DNA from 2 places in the Photobacterium sp. HL06 genome. Region 1 is predicted to be linked to the other one. Evidence: riboswitches for the same ligand, from Rfam matches in the RefSeq annotation. Region 1 holds a riboswitch; the other holds the start of a gene.
What was found. Region 1 has a riboswitch for cyclic di-GMP ahead of AC51G0_RS07960 (TfoX/Sxy family DNA transformation protein). Riboswitches for the same ligand answer to the same signal wherever they lie in the genome.
Positions count from the first base shown of each region.

Region 2: another riboswitch for cyclic di-GMP. It lies ahead of AC51G0_RS05615 (lytic polysaccharide monooxygenase); the one in region 1 lies ahead of AC51G0_RS07960 (TfoX/Sxy family DNA transformation protein).

Region 1 is NZ_CM183914.1:1,671,092-1,678,215, forward strand. Features, by position in the region: gene AC51G0_RS07940 (ABC transporter substrate-binding protein) at 1-467, opposite strand, end outside; gene lpdA (dihydrolipoyl dehydrogenase) at 472-2,688, opposite strand; gene AC51G0_RS07950 (carboxymuconolactone decarboxylase family protein) at 2,700-3,299, opposite strand; gene AC51G0_RS07955 (hypothetical protein) at 3,461-3,853, opposite strand; gene AC51G0_RS07960 (TfoX/Sxy family DNA transformation protein) at 4,120-4,710, opposite strand; cyclic di-GMP riboswitch class I at 4,838-4,942, opposite strand; gene purR (HTH-type transcriptional repressor PurR) at 5,138-6,145, opposite strand; gene AC51G0_RS07970 (heme ABC transporter ATP-binding protein) at 6,557-7,124, opposite strand, start outside.
Region 2 is NZ_CM183914.1:1,137,773-1,144,896, reverse strand. Features, by position in the region: gene yiaY (L-threonine dehydrogenase) at 1-955, opposite strand, end outside; gene AC51G0_RS05615 (lytic polysaccharide monooxygenase) at 1,323-2,831, opposite strand; cyclic di-GMP riboswitch class I at 2,905-3,014, opposite strand; gene AC51G0_RS05610 (bifunctional protein-serine/threonine kinase/phosphatase) at 3,219-4,979, opposite strand; gene AC51G0_RS05605 (NarK family nitrate/nitrite MFS transporter) at 5,046-6,521, opposite strand; gene nirD (nitrite reductase small subunit NirD) at 6,813-7,124, opposite strand, start outside.

The sequences.
Region 1 (7,124 bases):
CAAGGTGCTTCAAGGCCATTGGTTGGCTCGGTAAAGTCCTCATCGATAGGCAGCGATTTATCAACAAACTCCCAGTTTGGAAGTTGCTCAGTAAAAGGGCCGTAAAGTAGGTTGCTTTGCTTCATCGAACGGAAGTTTTCGCCGTTGATCCACACCATATCGACACTACCGCCGCTATTTTTTCCGGCGGTTTTTTCCGCCAGCAAACGCTGGGTGGTTTCTGCAATGTCGGCAACTTTGACGTGCTTTAGCGTAACGCCATATTGCGCCTGAAGCTGTCGGCCCGCCCAACGTAGATAATCGTTGATCTCCTGGCTGCCACCCCAGGCATTAAAATACACCGTTTGGCCCTGTGCTTTGTCAACAGTTTGCTGCCAGCTCGTGGCCGCTGGTGTCTCGGCAGAGGCTTGCACTGCCGGTAGGCTAGTGGCTAGCGAAATGGCTAACCCTAATAGCAGTCTCTTCATCTGATCAGATATCCCTTTCTTCTTTTAGTGTGGTATTGGAAGGTACTTCGTTTACCTTGTTGTTGTTTTCTTTGCGCATCCAGGTGTGGTATTTCTCTACCCAGGCGAGCAGGCCTTTGGGAGCATTGGCTTGTTTCCACACTCCAGCCGTATATTTCACCGCCTCGCTCATCGTCGGGTAAGGGTGAACAGTCCCTAGGATTTTGTTCAGGCCTAAACCATGGCGCATTGCGAGGGTAAATTCAGCCAGTAGCTCTCCGGCATTGTTGCCGACAATGGTTGCTCCGAGGATTTTATCCTTTCCTTTTGGCGTAATCACTTTAATAAAGCCATGATCTTCACCATCTGTGATGGCACGGTCAAGATCATCTATCCCATAAGTGACGACTTCATAATCAATACCTTGCGCCATGGCTTCTTTTTCATTGATGCCAACTCGGGCTACTTCTGGTGAGGTGTATGTCGCCGCCGGAAGCACCGAGTAATCGGTTTTGAATTTCTTAAACTGACCAAACAGGCCGTTAACCGCGGCATACCATGCTTGGTGAGCGGCAGCATGGGTTAATTGGAACGGTCCGGCAACATCACCGACAGCAAAAATATTTGGATATTCTGTCTGCAAGTATTCATTTACTTTTACGGTACCACGCTCTGTGGCCGTGATACCTAACTCTTCGAGGCCAAATCCTTGCACATTGGCAACCCGGCCCAGTGCCAGCATGACGGCATCAAACTCGACGATGACTTGTTTTTCATTATTGAAATCAAGATAGGCACGCTGGGCACGATTACCATCTTGGTCAGTCACGGATTCAAACCGCATTGCCCGGTGACCCAGCTTGATGTCTACGCCGTCATTTTGCAGGCTTTGCCTGACAAGCTCAGATGCCTCACTGTCCTCGCGGATCAGCAATTGGTCGACCATTTCAACTAAGGTTACGTCACTACCCAAGCGGCTGAAACTCTGGGCCAGCTCACAGCCAATAGGGCCACCTCCCAATACAAGCAGGCGTTTAGGTTGCGTTTTGAGCGACCAGATAGAATCGGACGTCAGGTAGTTGACCGTGTCTAGCCCCGGAATATTGGGTACCAGTGGGCGTGCTCCGGTGGCGATAACGATATTGCGCGTTGTGATGCGCTCGCCATTGACTTCGACTTCCCATGGCGACAGGATCCGCGCATCCCCTTTAATGCAGTTGACGCCCAGCTTGGAGTAGCGTTCTACTGAGTCATGCGGTTCAATTTTGGCAATGACGTTGTGAATACGTGCCATAACTTGTTCAAAATCTACCTCTGGCTTGCTCGTTTTAATACCAAACTCCTGCGCTCGTGAAATTTCAGCCATTGTATGTGCTGCACGAATGATCGCTTTTGAAGGAACACAGCCGGTATTTAAACAGTCGCCACCCATTTTATGACGCTCGATGAGTGTTACTTTGGCTTTTACCGCTGCGGCAATATAAGAGCTGACCAATCCACCGGCCCCGGCGCCAATCACAACCATATTTTGATCGAATCGTGTAGGCCGCTGCCAGCTCGCATACACACGGCGTTGGTTGATCATATTCATGACAAATTTGGCAACGAGAGGGAAAACACCCAGGAGTGCAAGGGAGATCAGAACTGGTGCCGAAATGATACCGCTTAGCGAGTCAATTTCGCCTAATTGGGTACCGGCATTGATATACACCATGGTGCCAGCCAGCATCCCGACTTGGCTAACAAGGTAGAACATACGGGTGCTAATCGGGGTTAACCCCATTAGCAGGTTGACCACAAAGAACGGGAACACCGGGATAAGGCGTAAGGTGAACAGGTAAATGGGACCATCTTTGGCAATGCCTGCATTAATCGGAGCCAGGCGGTGGCCAAATTTATTCTGGACCCAGTCCCGTAAAATGAAGCGGCTGAACAAGAAGGCCAAGGTTGCCCCGATAGTACTGGCGAAAGAAACCAATAGTAGGCTCCACCAGAAACCAAATAAAGCCGCTCCAAGCAGTGTCATAATGGCCGCGCCAGGTAGCGACAGGGCCGTCACAACCACATACAGGACAAAATATACCGTACTAGACAAGATTGGTTGTTGGGCAATGGTATCCTGCAGGGCAACCTGCTGGGCTTTTGCCTGCTCAAGGGTGAAGTACTGACCAAGATCGAAGGCAAACCACAGACCAATAAGGCTGGTTATCGTCCCGAGTAGTAGCAGTTTTTTTCTGTCCATGACTTCACCTTTTATTTATTGTCGGAAGGAGAGGCTAACGATTTCTCTCCGGACTTGTCCGTATCACCGGGCTGAATAGGCAGTGAGCAAAATCCTTGTGCCGGTACATCAAGCGCGGTATTGAATTTGGCTGATAGGTTCTGGAATGAGATTAATGCTGTTAGCTCAACAATCGCATCATCGTCATACCACTGTTTTAGCTGTGCAATCATTGCTTCGTCTACGCGCTGACCAGTGATGGTAATCGCTTCTACATAGGCCAGTACGGCACGCTCTTGCTGATCAAAAAGCTCGCTGTGCTGCCAGTTGGCAAGGGCCTTGATTTTCTCCACGGAATCGCAGCGCTCGGCTAATTTCATTCCATTGGCATCGACACAAAACGCGCAGTCATTGAGCTGTGACACCCGGACGCAGACTAAGGATCGGACAACGGGTGTTACGGGGGAGGACTTGCGATCGAGGTAGCCGAAAAATCCAGCGACAAGCCAGAATAGGGTAGGACGTCGCCCCCAGAGCAATGCCGGGTTTAGCACGTTGCCATAATGGCGCTTTTGCAGCCAAAGAAGTGGCTTGATAAGAAAAGAATAATGTTGTTTGGCTGGAATACGCACATGAGCCCCTTAATGATGCCTGTCTGGCTGTAATTTATGCTACAGCGAGTATATCAATCTAATCGATGCAATGATCGGGTAAAATACTAGATTGGTATGAGACAGAGACCGAATAACGGGCAAGAAAATTTCAGGAAATCGAAAAAATTCTTTAAATTCTATTAGTTGAGCGAAATATGAACAGCTTGGGTTTTCTGTTGTTTGGCCATATCCGGAACATCCGGTTGCGATAGTAGTATATAGCCGGATGCAATGACAGGTAGCATTGCTAGGAGCATGGTTTTACCAATATGGTAGTTGCGATACCAGTACTTTCTTGAGCGGATTTTCAGTAATAACCCCCAGAAAAGCAATAATAGGTTGAAACCTGCCGTGAGGGTAAGTGCATCGTCAAGGGCTGCCACCGGAGCAAGTTGCCTATAAACCATAAACAAGATTGCAAAGGGGGGGATCAGGCTAATTATCACCAGAGCACGCATGAGCTTTGGCCACTTGCAAAACTTGTCTTTGAACATCTGGTCTGCTTGTCCAGGAAAAGGCTTGGAACAGTGCATGACAACCTCCTGTGTGAACGACAGCCTCATTCTACTAATGCCGATATTGAAGAAAAGGATATTGATGCATTTATGAACAGCTTTGTGAGAGGTATCAATATTTGACGTTCTATGACAAAAAATTGTCATAAGAGAGGGCATAAATTTACAACGAAACCAATATGCTCGTTCGGCAATGTGCTTAATTTCACTGGTCTTGGGTGTGTATTTGAGTGCAGATAATAAAAAGAGGTGCATAGCACCTCTTTTTTATCGATGTCTCTAACCTATGGCAACTCAGATAGGAGCTCTGAGCGGCGTTGCTGAGTAATGACCGACCAATGCTGGCCACTTACGGCACCTTCTAAGGCCCATAGCAACTCGATATTGACCGACTCCTGGTGAGACTGCTGTAACGCCTTGTAAGCATTCAGGGCACCGGCTTCAAAGAGCTCGTCAACCGTAGTAATACCTGCTTTTTTCAGCATACGTTCGTTGGCTAAACGGAGGTTTGGTAAGTCTTTAATACGACTTGGGCCTGATTTGCTTTTGGTTTCTTTATCTTGTTTGGCGGCAGTAAAGGAACGCTTAGCTTGGCAAAGAATTTTATCGGGTTCACTCCACCATTCTTCTGGAATAGCGTAGTGCTTAGTTACAACAGGAAAGCCGCGCTTTTTATACACATAAGGTGTAAGCCCTGCTTTTTTAAATTCTTTTTCATTTTCGGCATTTGCACGAAGGTGTAACTTGTCATTTACCACGAGTGCAAACATAGTTTCACCCGCGAAAATGCCAAAGCCACCAAACATTGAGCGAGACTTTACATTCTCGAAACAACTGAATAATCGTAATGATTCTTTAAGTACTGGTTTGTCCATGCTTCTTCTCGGTGAAATATTTCTTGGGTCACCTAACAACAGAGCGAGGATTTCAGATTAGCAAATTTCACAAAAAAGTTATGTCAGGATAATGTCAGGATTCATGACATGACTTTTTGCTAGATCCATCGGCGACCCCGCTACCATAAGAGACTTAGTTGTTGAAAAACTAACCACTTTTAGGCCGGAAGCTTTGCGTCCCACCCTTTCGGGAGGTTTGCCTTGTTCGTGACTTAATAAGCATATCCCATATAATATTTTTGAACTTGCTCCCACTTTTAAAAGTGTGATATTGCTTCAATAAATATGTCTATGTTTTTAGTGGCAAAAAATATATTTGCCTCAAAATCAATGCATCACAACCGTCATTTAAGACATAAAAAAACCGATAAGTAATATCGGTTTCTATGGGTTGCGACTTGGTTGATTAGGCGTTCAAGTCTTTGACTGACTTGCGAACAACCAGTTCTGGTGCCATCTCAAAAATACGGCGTTCATGTTCTTTATCTTTGACTCGTTCCATCAGGATCTCAATCGCCGTTTTGCCCAGGCGGCGCTTAGGCTGGTGAATCGTCGTCAGGGGCGGAGAGAAGTACGGTGCCAAGTCGATGTTGTCATAGCCAATAATTGAAATATCATCAGGAACGCGTATGCCTGCCTGCTCGAAAGTACTGATCAGCGCCATTGCCATAATATCGTTAAAGCAGAAAATTGCTGTCGGGCGCTCTTTCATTTCAATGAACTTATTGGCGGCGATAACCGCTGACTCACACTCGAAATCACCTTCAAGCAGCCAGTCTTCATTGACACTAAGCTGCGCTTCACCCATCGCTTTATAAAAGCCCTTCAGACGTTCTTGGCAGGTCGATTTGTCTGAGTGGCCTGACAGGCAACCAATTTTAGTGTGGCCGTGTTCGATAAAGTACTTGGTTGCAACGTAGCCGCCGAGCTCTGCATTATCCTGAATTTTATCCGTATGCGGGCTTTCCGGGCCCCAGTCCATGATCACCATTGGTAAGTCTTTCTTGCGCTCAAGGAGTTCAAGCAGCTTCTCGTCCAAGTCAGAACACATTACCAATAGGCCATCTACACGCTTTTCAGCGAGCATGCGTAGATAGTCACGTTGCTTATCTAGGTTACCTTCAGTATTGCATAGGATCAGGGTGTAGCCTTGGCCATAGCAATGCTCTTCAACCCCATGGACCACTTCGGCAAAGAATGGATTGGTAGACTTGGTTACCAGCATGCCGATGGTGCGGGTTGTGTTACATTTTAGGCTTCGCGCAACAGCACTTGGCGCGTAATTTAGTTCATCTACGGCCGCTAATACTTTTTTCTGTGTTGCTTCTGCAACAAAGCGTGTTTTGTTGATCACGTGAGAAACTGTTGTGGTTGATACACCAGCCATACGTGCAACATCTTTAATCGTTGCCATACTTATTCTTCTAATAATTTAAGATCAGAGGTCAGAGCCGACCATTTCATAATCACTTGTAATTGAAAGTACCAAACAGAGTAATTATCTGACTGTATCCAGATAATTGTTCTGTTTGGTACAGCGTACAAAAACGCCAAAAAGCCGCTTCAGTCACGAGCGGCCTTGTTCTCTCGTCTTTCCCGACGTTGCATTGTGTAATCGCTTGCGTTCACATTCTACTGAGTGTAGCGCACAGTGCAACGTTTCTGTATCCCAACCCTGTAATTCTTGATAGATATCAACAAACTCACCGCAATTTTACAACAATTTAGTGCATATGACGTGCAATCTGGTTCGATGATTTTGCTTTCTGGCAAGTAAAAAACCTCAGCTTTTGGGCTGAGGCTGTCCTGCTAAAATAGGATTAACTTATACTGCTTTTGATAACTCTGCAGACGAGATCGCAGGCATCACAACAGGATAGTTATCGGTTGGGTGCTCGCCGATGTGTACGGGCCAGCCATAGACTCGGCTGATCGTGTCTTTCTGTAATGCTTGTCGGGGGGGACCATCAGCCTGGATCTTACCTTCATTGATAATAACAAGGCGATCAGCATATTGAGCCGCTAGGTTCAGATCATGGATCACTACGATCACGGCAGCCCCCGATTGCGCAAGGCCTCGGGCGACTTGCAGAGTTCTATGCTGGTGGGCGAGATCGAGCGCCGAGGTCGGTTCGTCGAGCATCAGCATACACTGCTTGCCTGCCTGGCTTAACTGGGTAAGCACCCGTGCATAGTGCACCCGTTGCTTTTCACCGCCGGATAGGGAAGGGTAGAGCCGATTTTTGAGCGACAGCACATCAACAAGCTTCATTTTCTCAGTGGCGATTGTTTTGGTTTGCACATTGGGTATTTGCAGTGGCAGGCTACCGAGCTCTACCACTTCTTGTGCGGTAAAAGCAAAACTCAAATTGCTGTGCTGTGGCAATACACCT
Region 2 (7,124 bases), 530 kb from region 1:
CACCCTGCTCAGCCGTCATGCCTTCTACGTTAACACCCATTGCTTTTGCAACATCTAGCAGACGCTCAGGACAAACCTGCGCGTTGTAGCGCTGAACATGTGGTAGCAATACTGCGTTACATACGCCGTGTGGTAGATCGTAGAAACCACCTAGCTGGTGCGCCATTGCGTGCACGTAGCCTAGAGAGGCATTGTTAAATGCCATACCTGCCATGAACTGGGCATATGCCATTTGCTCACGCGCTTCTAGGTTCTGGCCATCTTCTACTGCAGTGCGTAGGTGCGCCTGGATCAGTTCGATTGCCTTGATAGCAACAGCATCGGTAATTGGTGTTGCTGCGATTGAAACGTACGCTTCGATAGCGTGAGTCAGTGCATCCATACCTGTAGCAGCTGTTAGCGATGCAGGCTTAGCAAGCATTAGCTTAGGGTCGTTAACAGACATTAGTGGTGTTGTGTTCTTATCAACAATCGCCATCTTGATGTGACGCGCTTCATCAGTAATGATGCAGAAACGGGTCATTTCAGAAGCAGTACCTGCCGTTGTGTTAATTGCAATTAGTGGCAACTGAGGCTTAGCAGACTGGTCAACACCTTCGTAGTCACCAATCTTACCGCCGTTAGCGGCAACAAGTGCGATACCTTTTGCACAGTCGTGTGGTGAACCGCCACCTAGAGAGATAACAAAGTCACACTCGTTAGCTTTTAGCAGTTCAAGGCCCGCTTCAACGTTACCGATTGTAGGGTTTGGTTGTGTACCATCGAAAACAACAGATTCAACGTCACGCTCAGCAAGTAGATCGGCTACCTGCTTCACCATACCGATTTGGCTTAGGATTTTATCAGTAACGATCAGCGCTTTTTTAAAGCCTTGTGCTTTTACCGCATCTGCCGCTTCAGTTAGGCAGCCTGCACCCATTAGGTTTACTGTTGGGATAAAAAATGCACTACTCATGTTGATTCTCCATAATTATCAAATACTAATTACTTTAACCGGCTAGACTACCCAATTTGCAATGGGTTAACCCGTTACCTGTAATGAGTATCTTGAATACCCCGTTTGGGCTAGGTGCTAATATCTAACACTGTCAAAATGTGCAACAATTTGATCTCGGACAAGTTATGAAACGCACTAACACATTCACGTTGTATTTTTTGAATTTGATCACCTTTTCTCTATAAAATACTGCCTTATTGTTTATTGACAGAAACATTATCTTTCATATCGTCATATATTGGGGTGAAAAAATGGGAAGCAACGCACAAAAAAAAGCGCCGAACAATGTCAGCGCTTTCATTAGTGTTTCATATATCAATCAGTCTTATTGAAGGATCCAGGCATCTTGCCATGCCGAACCAAATCCTGGTTCGTAGTGGATCGCTGAGTTGATATTGCACCAGCCACCTTCAGGGTAAGGACGGCACTGGTAAGTATTGCCATCTCGGCCTAGAACGATTGTCTCGCCTGGTACATACTGGCCAATACCATCGGGATAAACATAGTCGTAATCACCAGAGCCGGATTGCTCTTTGATAGTGATAGATTTCGATTCAATCAATTTAGGCTGAGCATCTTGCTCTGCCGCATAGATTTCAACTGTAAAATCACCGGTATAAGGTGAGAACATTGTCACCGCAATTTGGCTATTATCAACAACACCACTGCCATAGGCAGCCTGTTCGCCCGCACTATCAACCAGCTTCATGTCGATCCGGTAACGCCCTTCAGAATGAACTTCTGCTTCGATAACAGCCAAGCCTTCACTATTCTGGGTATACTCAGATTTCAGCCCTCCCACAACAATTGGCTCTGGCTCAATCACATCGCCATCACGCACATCTAGCGCATAGCTATAATTGGCGTTGGCCACAAACACCTTGTTGGCATACAGATCACTTGGGGCATATACGATCTCACCAGAAGCTTGTTCAATACCAACCTGTACTATCGCACTGTGCTTTTGATTCACTTGTTGTGCCAGCTCATAAGACCAGGCATTGACATCTTGGTTGGCTGCTGTAACCAACAGCTTTTCAGACACGAGCTCTTGGTTGCCCTGCGCAGAGAAAATACGGAACCAGATGTTATCACCCTCCTCAGCAGTCACACCCGGTTTAACAAATGCCCCAAGAGGTGACCACTCTGGCAATGGAGCATCACCGTCAAACTTAATGTCACTACAGTTATAGAAGCCTTCGCCGGCAGGATCATCACGCTGCCACCGGGTAACGAGTGTCGCCTCACCTGCCCGGCCAGCTGGCAAAGTGACATCCATGTAATAGTAGTTACCACCATCAACATTGATCTTTTCTATGTTGCCAAATTCCTGGATCAACTCAAGATCATCCCAATCCAAGCGGCTATGTGCCGCGTTATAGCCCGGTTTAGTCAGGTATATTTGCCAATGGCTCGGATTATGAGGTGCCGTCGCGCGGTACTTCAAGGTAAAGGTTTCACCTGCCTGCATGTCTGTTCGCTGCCAATGTTGAGAGGCAACACTCATACCGCTTTTTCGCTCATCGCCACCAGAACAAATCAGGCCATCCTTAACAGCCGCCTTTACCGCATCCATATTGGTGTAGTCTTTCACCAAAGTGGCAAACTCATTGACCTGAACGACAGGATAGGTGCCTGATTCTTGAAATGAAGCCCGGCAGGCTTCGTTTGGGATTTGTGAACCATCTGATGCTCCCCAGTGACCGCCATCTTCCTGGCAAATCACCTGACGCGCTTTTGGAAAGTCAGCCCAGCCATGAGCACTCGCGTGAATTGGGATTAATGCAGCCAGCACAGAGCTTGCTGCAAAGGAAAGAGTCATTATTTTTTTCATTTTATTAGCTTCCAATTGAATGTATGGGAAGCCAGCTATTTGGAGGCAAACTTACTACTGCTTTTTATTCCTACCAGGTAACTCCGCTGCCATATAAATAACAAACACATCCGATGAGATCACTATTTCTTTAGGCCGGTAGTTTTGCGTCAGATCTTTTCAGAACCTTTGCCTTTAGCTGACAGGGTATTTATAGGCATAACGTTTCAGTTATCAAAAACTGTAATTAAATAATGGAATCATCGTCCCAATACTATTTAATTTTTATTAGTGAAAAATCACCTTTATAACTCAAAAGGATACCACACAGGCAACTTATTGAAATATCAGATGACCCGCTTAGCTATTATTACCCATTAGTTCATTCCCGCAACCAATAGGTAATGGCTAACCAAGAGCAATAATGTATGTTTCAATACTAACAATAACCACTAATACTAAAACCATTAGCTTCCAAAAGCGTAGTGGATTACGTTGGATTAATGGCGATTCTTTCAACTCACTGAGTATTTTTTGGTTAGGTGTCGATAGATCCTGAATAAACTCAGATATCACCTGGTAGCGGATCTTTGGTGAAGGGTGGCATACTTTTTTTAATACCAAATCCAGCCAGGCAGGTAAGTCAGGTCTAAACTGAATAGCTGAAATATAATCGTAATGCCGAGTCTTTTGTCTATCAAACACCTGTGAACATTGAGCCTTGTACGGAATATCCCCTGTCAGCATTTCATAAACAATAACCCCAACCGAAAACAAATCTGAATAAGCCGTTGCTTTTTCACCAGCCAGGTATTCAGGTGCAATATAATCTGTTGCGCCAACAGGTACGTCTTCCTTTATAGCTCCGGCAATCTCATCAAACCCTTCAACCTGAGCAGTACCAAAGTCGATAAAAACAGCTTTCCCATTCTCGGTTAATATTATGTTCTCAGGTTTTAAGTCACGGTGCACAATCCCCATTCGCTGAAAGAATCGAATTGGTTTAATTAATTCAGAAGCAATTTCTCGGACTTTTTCTAAGCTCGGTCTAGGATTATCAATCATCCACTGCCTGAGGGTTTTTCCTTCCACATAATCGCAAACATGGTACAAGAAAGGAGATGAATCCGCATAACGATGTATTTTCATTATCGAAGAATGGCTGATCTGCCTGCCAACCCAACCTTCTCGAATAAACCCTTGCAGATAAACAAGATCTTCTGAAAAGTTTGGCGACGGTGCTTTTAACACATAGCGTTTTTGGTCGAAATGGCTTCTGGCCAAATAGACATGGCTCCGGGTCCCGCTATGGAGCACTCTGATGATCTCGTATTGATCGATCGTATTCCCTTCAGCCAATACGGGGGGAATGACCCTTTGGGTTAATTCCCGACTCGTCTCCTGAAGGTTCTCTTGTGGAAGCGAATCAATTTTTACCAGCAGGCAGGTTAGATTATCATCGCTGCCATTTTTCTGGGCATACTGGACAATCAAATGTGCCAGTTCTTCCGCGGCCAGTTCCGCTCTCGACAACAGCCCCTCTAATTCTTGCTTCGTCAACCAATCATGAAGGCCATCTGTGGTAAGTACCAACACATCGTCTACTTCAACGGGCTCTTGCTTGTAATCCACATCAAGCCGGCTATCCATACCCAGCGCACGGGTTAAAAAGTGACTTTTCCCCCCTTGCTTTCGGCTGTGATCTTGAGTGAGCTGAGTAAGGTTTCCACGTCGGTAGCGGTAAATACGGCTATCGCCAACATGGATCAAATGCGCGGTATTGGATTTGACAATCACACTGCTGAACGTGCTCACTAAGCCGTTGTGCCGTAGATCACTGTGCTTTCCATGATGATAGAGCCAACTATTGAGGCTAGTTAACACCTTCGCCGCTGCTTTTCTCACCCCCCAGCTATCTGGCGTACTGTAATAATCATCAATAAACTGGGTGACGCTGGTATGGCTCGCCTGCTGCCCGTGATCACTGCAGCTAACACCATCGGCAATACACGCCACTACCCCTTTATACTTCACTACGCTTTTTCGCGGTGAGTGCTTCACTGCGAAGGCATCCTGATTGGCTTCCCGACATCCTGCACTGGAGAAACCACCCACCGAGACTTGCAGGCTATCAGTCGGTACTTCTGCTACATCCATTGTCATTGCCATCGGTATTCCCCTGAAAGGCAACGTGGCCACCCTGCATCCGGGTTGGCCACATTAACCAAACTTCAACTAGCTTTTCGCCACGTCAATCATGGTTACACTGCCATCTTCGTTCACTTCTGCTATCTGCCCGGAAGGCTCTTCCATCATCAATAGCGTGACAAAACCAAGCACTGCCGTTGCAGCGATCACATAGAAAAAGGTGCTGTAATCCACCAGAGACAAGATAGTGAGGTAACACACAGCACCGACGTTACCATAGGCTCCTGTCATACCGGCAATTTGCCCTGTCATTCGGCGTTTAATCAAAGGAACGGTCGCAAATACCGCCCCCTCACCAGCCTGAACAAAAAATGAACATGCCATCGCGGCTGCCACGGCTAACCACACCGGCCAGCTACCGTCCACTTGCCCCATCAGGAAGTAACCTGCTGCTAACCCGGCCGTCAGGATCAACAATGTAGGCTTGCGGCCAAACTTATCGGAAATCCAGCCGCCGCCTGGGCGAGACATCAGGTTCATAAAGGCATAAGCCGATGCCACCATACCAGCCATTACCGGTGTTAGCTCAAAGGTGTCAGAAAAGAACAGTGGCAGCATTGAGATAACAGCAAGTTCAGAGCCAAAGGTCGCAAAGTAAAGCACATTCAACACAGCAACCTGCTTGAATTTATACTGGTGGATCTCAGGTACCGGCTCTACAAAAATGTTTTTATTCACTTTCCATGCCTGGCTCACTTCATAAAAATACAGTGCAGTCAGTACCAGGTAGATACCGATTTCCATGGGAGCGCTGAGCATTGACACACCGCTTGGCGACAGTTTCCAGGCCAGTAGTGCCAATGCGCCATACATAGGCAGTTTCATCAACAATAGCAGATAAAAATCGCCTTTTGAGGTGACCTCCATGGCCCCCAGGTTCTTTGGCTTAAAGTAGGTGGCTCCCTTAGGCGTATCTGTCACATTGGCATAGAAGAAATAGGAGAAAATCAAACTCATGACACCCGTGATCGCCATTGCATAACGCCAGCCATCTTCACCACCAAACATCAAGGCAACTGTCGGTAGCGTAAAGGCAGCGGCAGCCGAACCAAAGTTACCCCAGCCACCGTATATCCCCTCTGCCGTTCCCAATTCATTATGCGGAAACCATTCAGAGACCAAACGGATCCCCACCACAAAGCCAGCACCGATAAAGCCCAGCGCAAAACGCGCGATTGCGGCTTGTGCGAACGTGTCTGCTACAGCAAAGGCAAAGCAGGGAATTGAGCAAACGGCCAACAAGGCAGCATAAACAATCCGTGGGCCATATTTATCAGTCAGCATACCGATGATAACGCGTGCCGGTATGGTAAGTGCCACGTTGAGTATAAGTAGCGTCTTAATTTCAGCGGTTGTCAGGCCAAGGGAGGTTTTTACCGCCTGTAGTAAGGGGGCGAAGTTAAACCACACCATAAAGGTGATAAAAAAAGCAAACCAGCTGAAGTGTAAAATCTTCATTTTGCCAGTCATGGAAAATATGTTGAACTTACCTGTATCCGTCATTTGTTAATTCCTTTATCAACTCACTAACAAATTATTTGCAGTTATCATGCCACGTTTTAAAAGACAATAAAAACAACGATATATAGCAGAAAAGCTCAAACAATAGCACCTTGATAAAAAACATATCATCGATATGGTGCAACACCGCACCATACCGCATCAAAAGAACCTTTATATGGAATTAATTTAGTATTCATTTGTTAGCCAAGGCAGATTTTAAAAGGCACTCACCAATAAAAATAAAAAATGGAGCCATTTAGGCTCCATTTTCTCAGTTATCGCCATAAATCATTATATTCGTAGTTGAATTTCACCTTCCATCAACCGTACTGGGTAGGTTTTAAGCCGATGTTCTGGATCTTCAAGGCATTCACCCGTCACGAGACTAAAGCGCTGCTTGTATAGTGGTGAAGCCACCACAGCTTCGCCGTCCACCGAGCCCATGATCCCTCTTGACATCACATTGGCCTCACCGATCGGATCGTAGTTTGATAATGCATACAGCGCCTGGTTGCGTCCGCAGAAAAAAACGGCTACCTGCTCTTCGTCAACCAATGCACACACTCCGGTATTCTTTATCAAATCACTTTGTTTACAGATAGT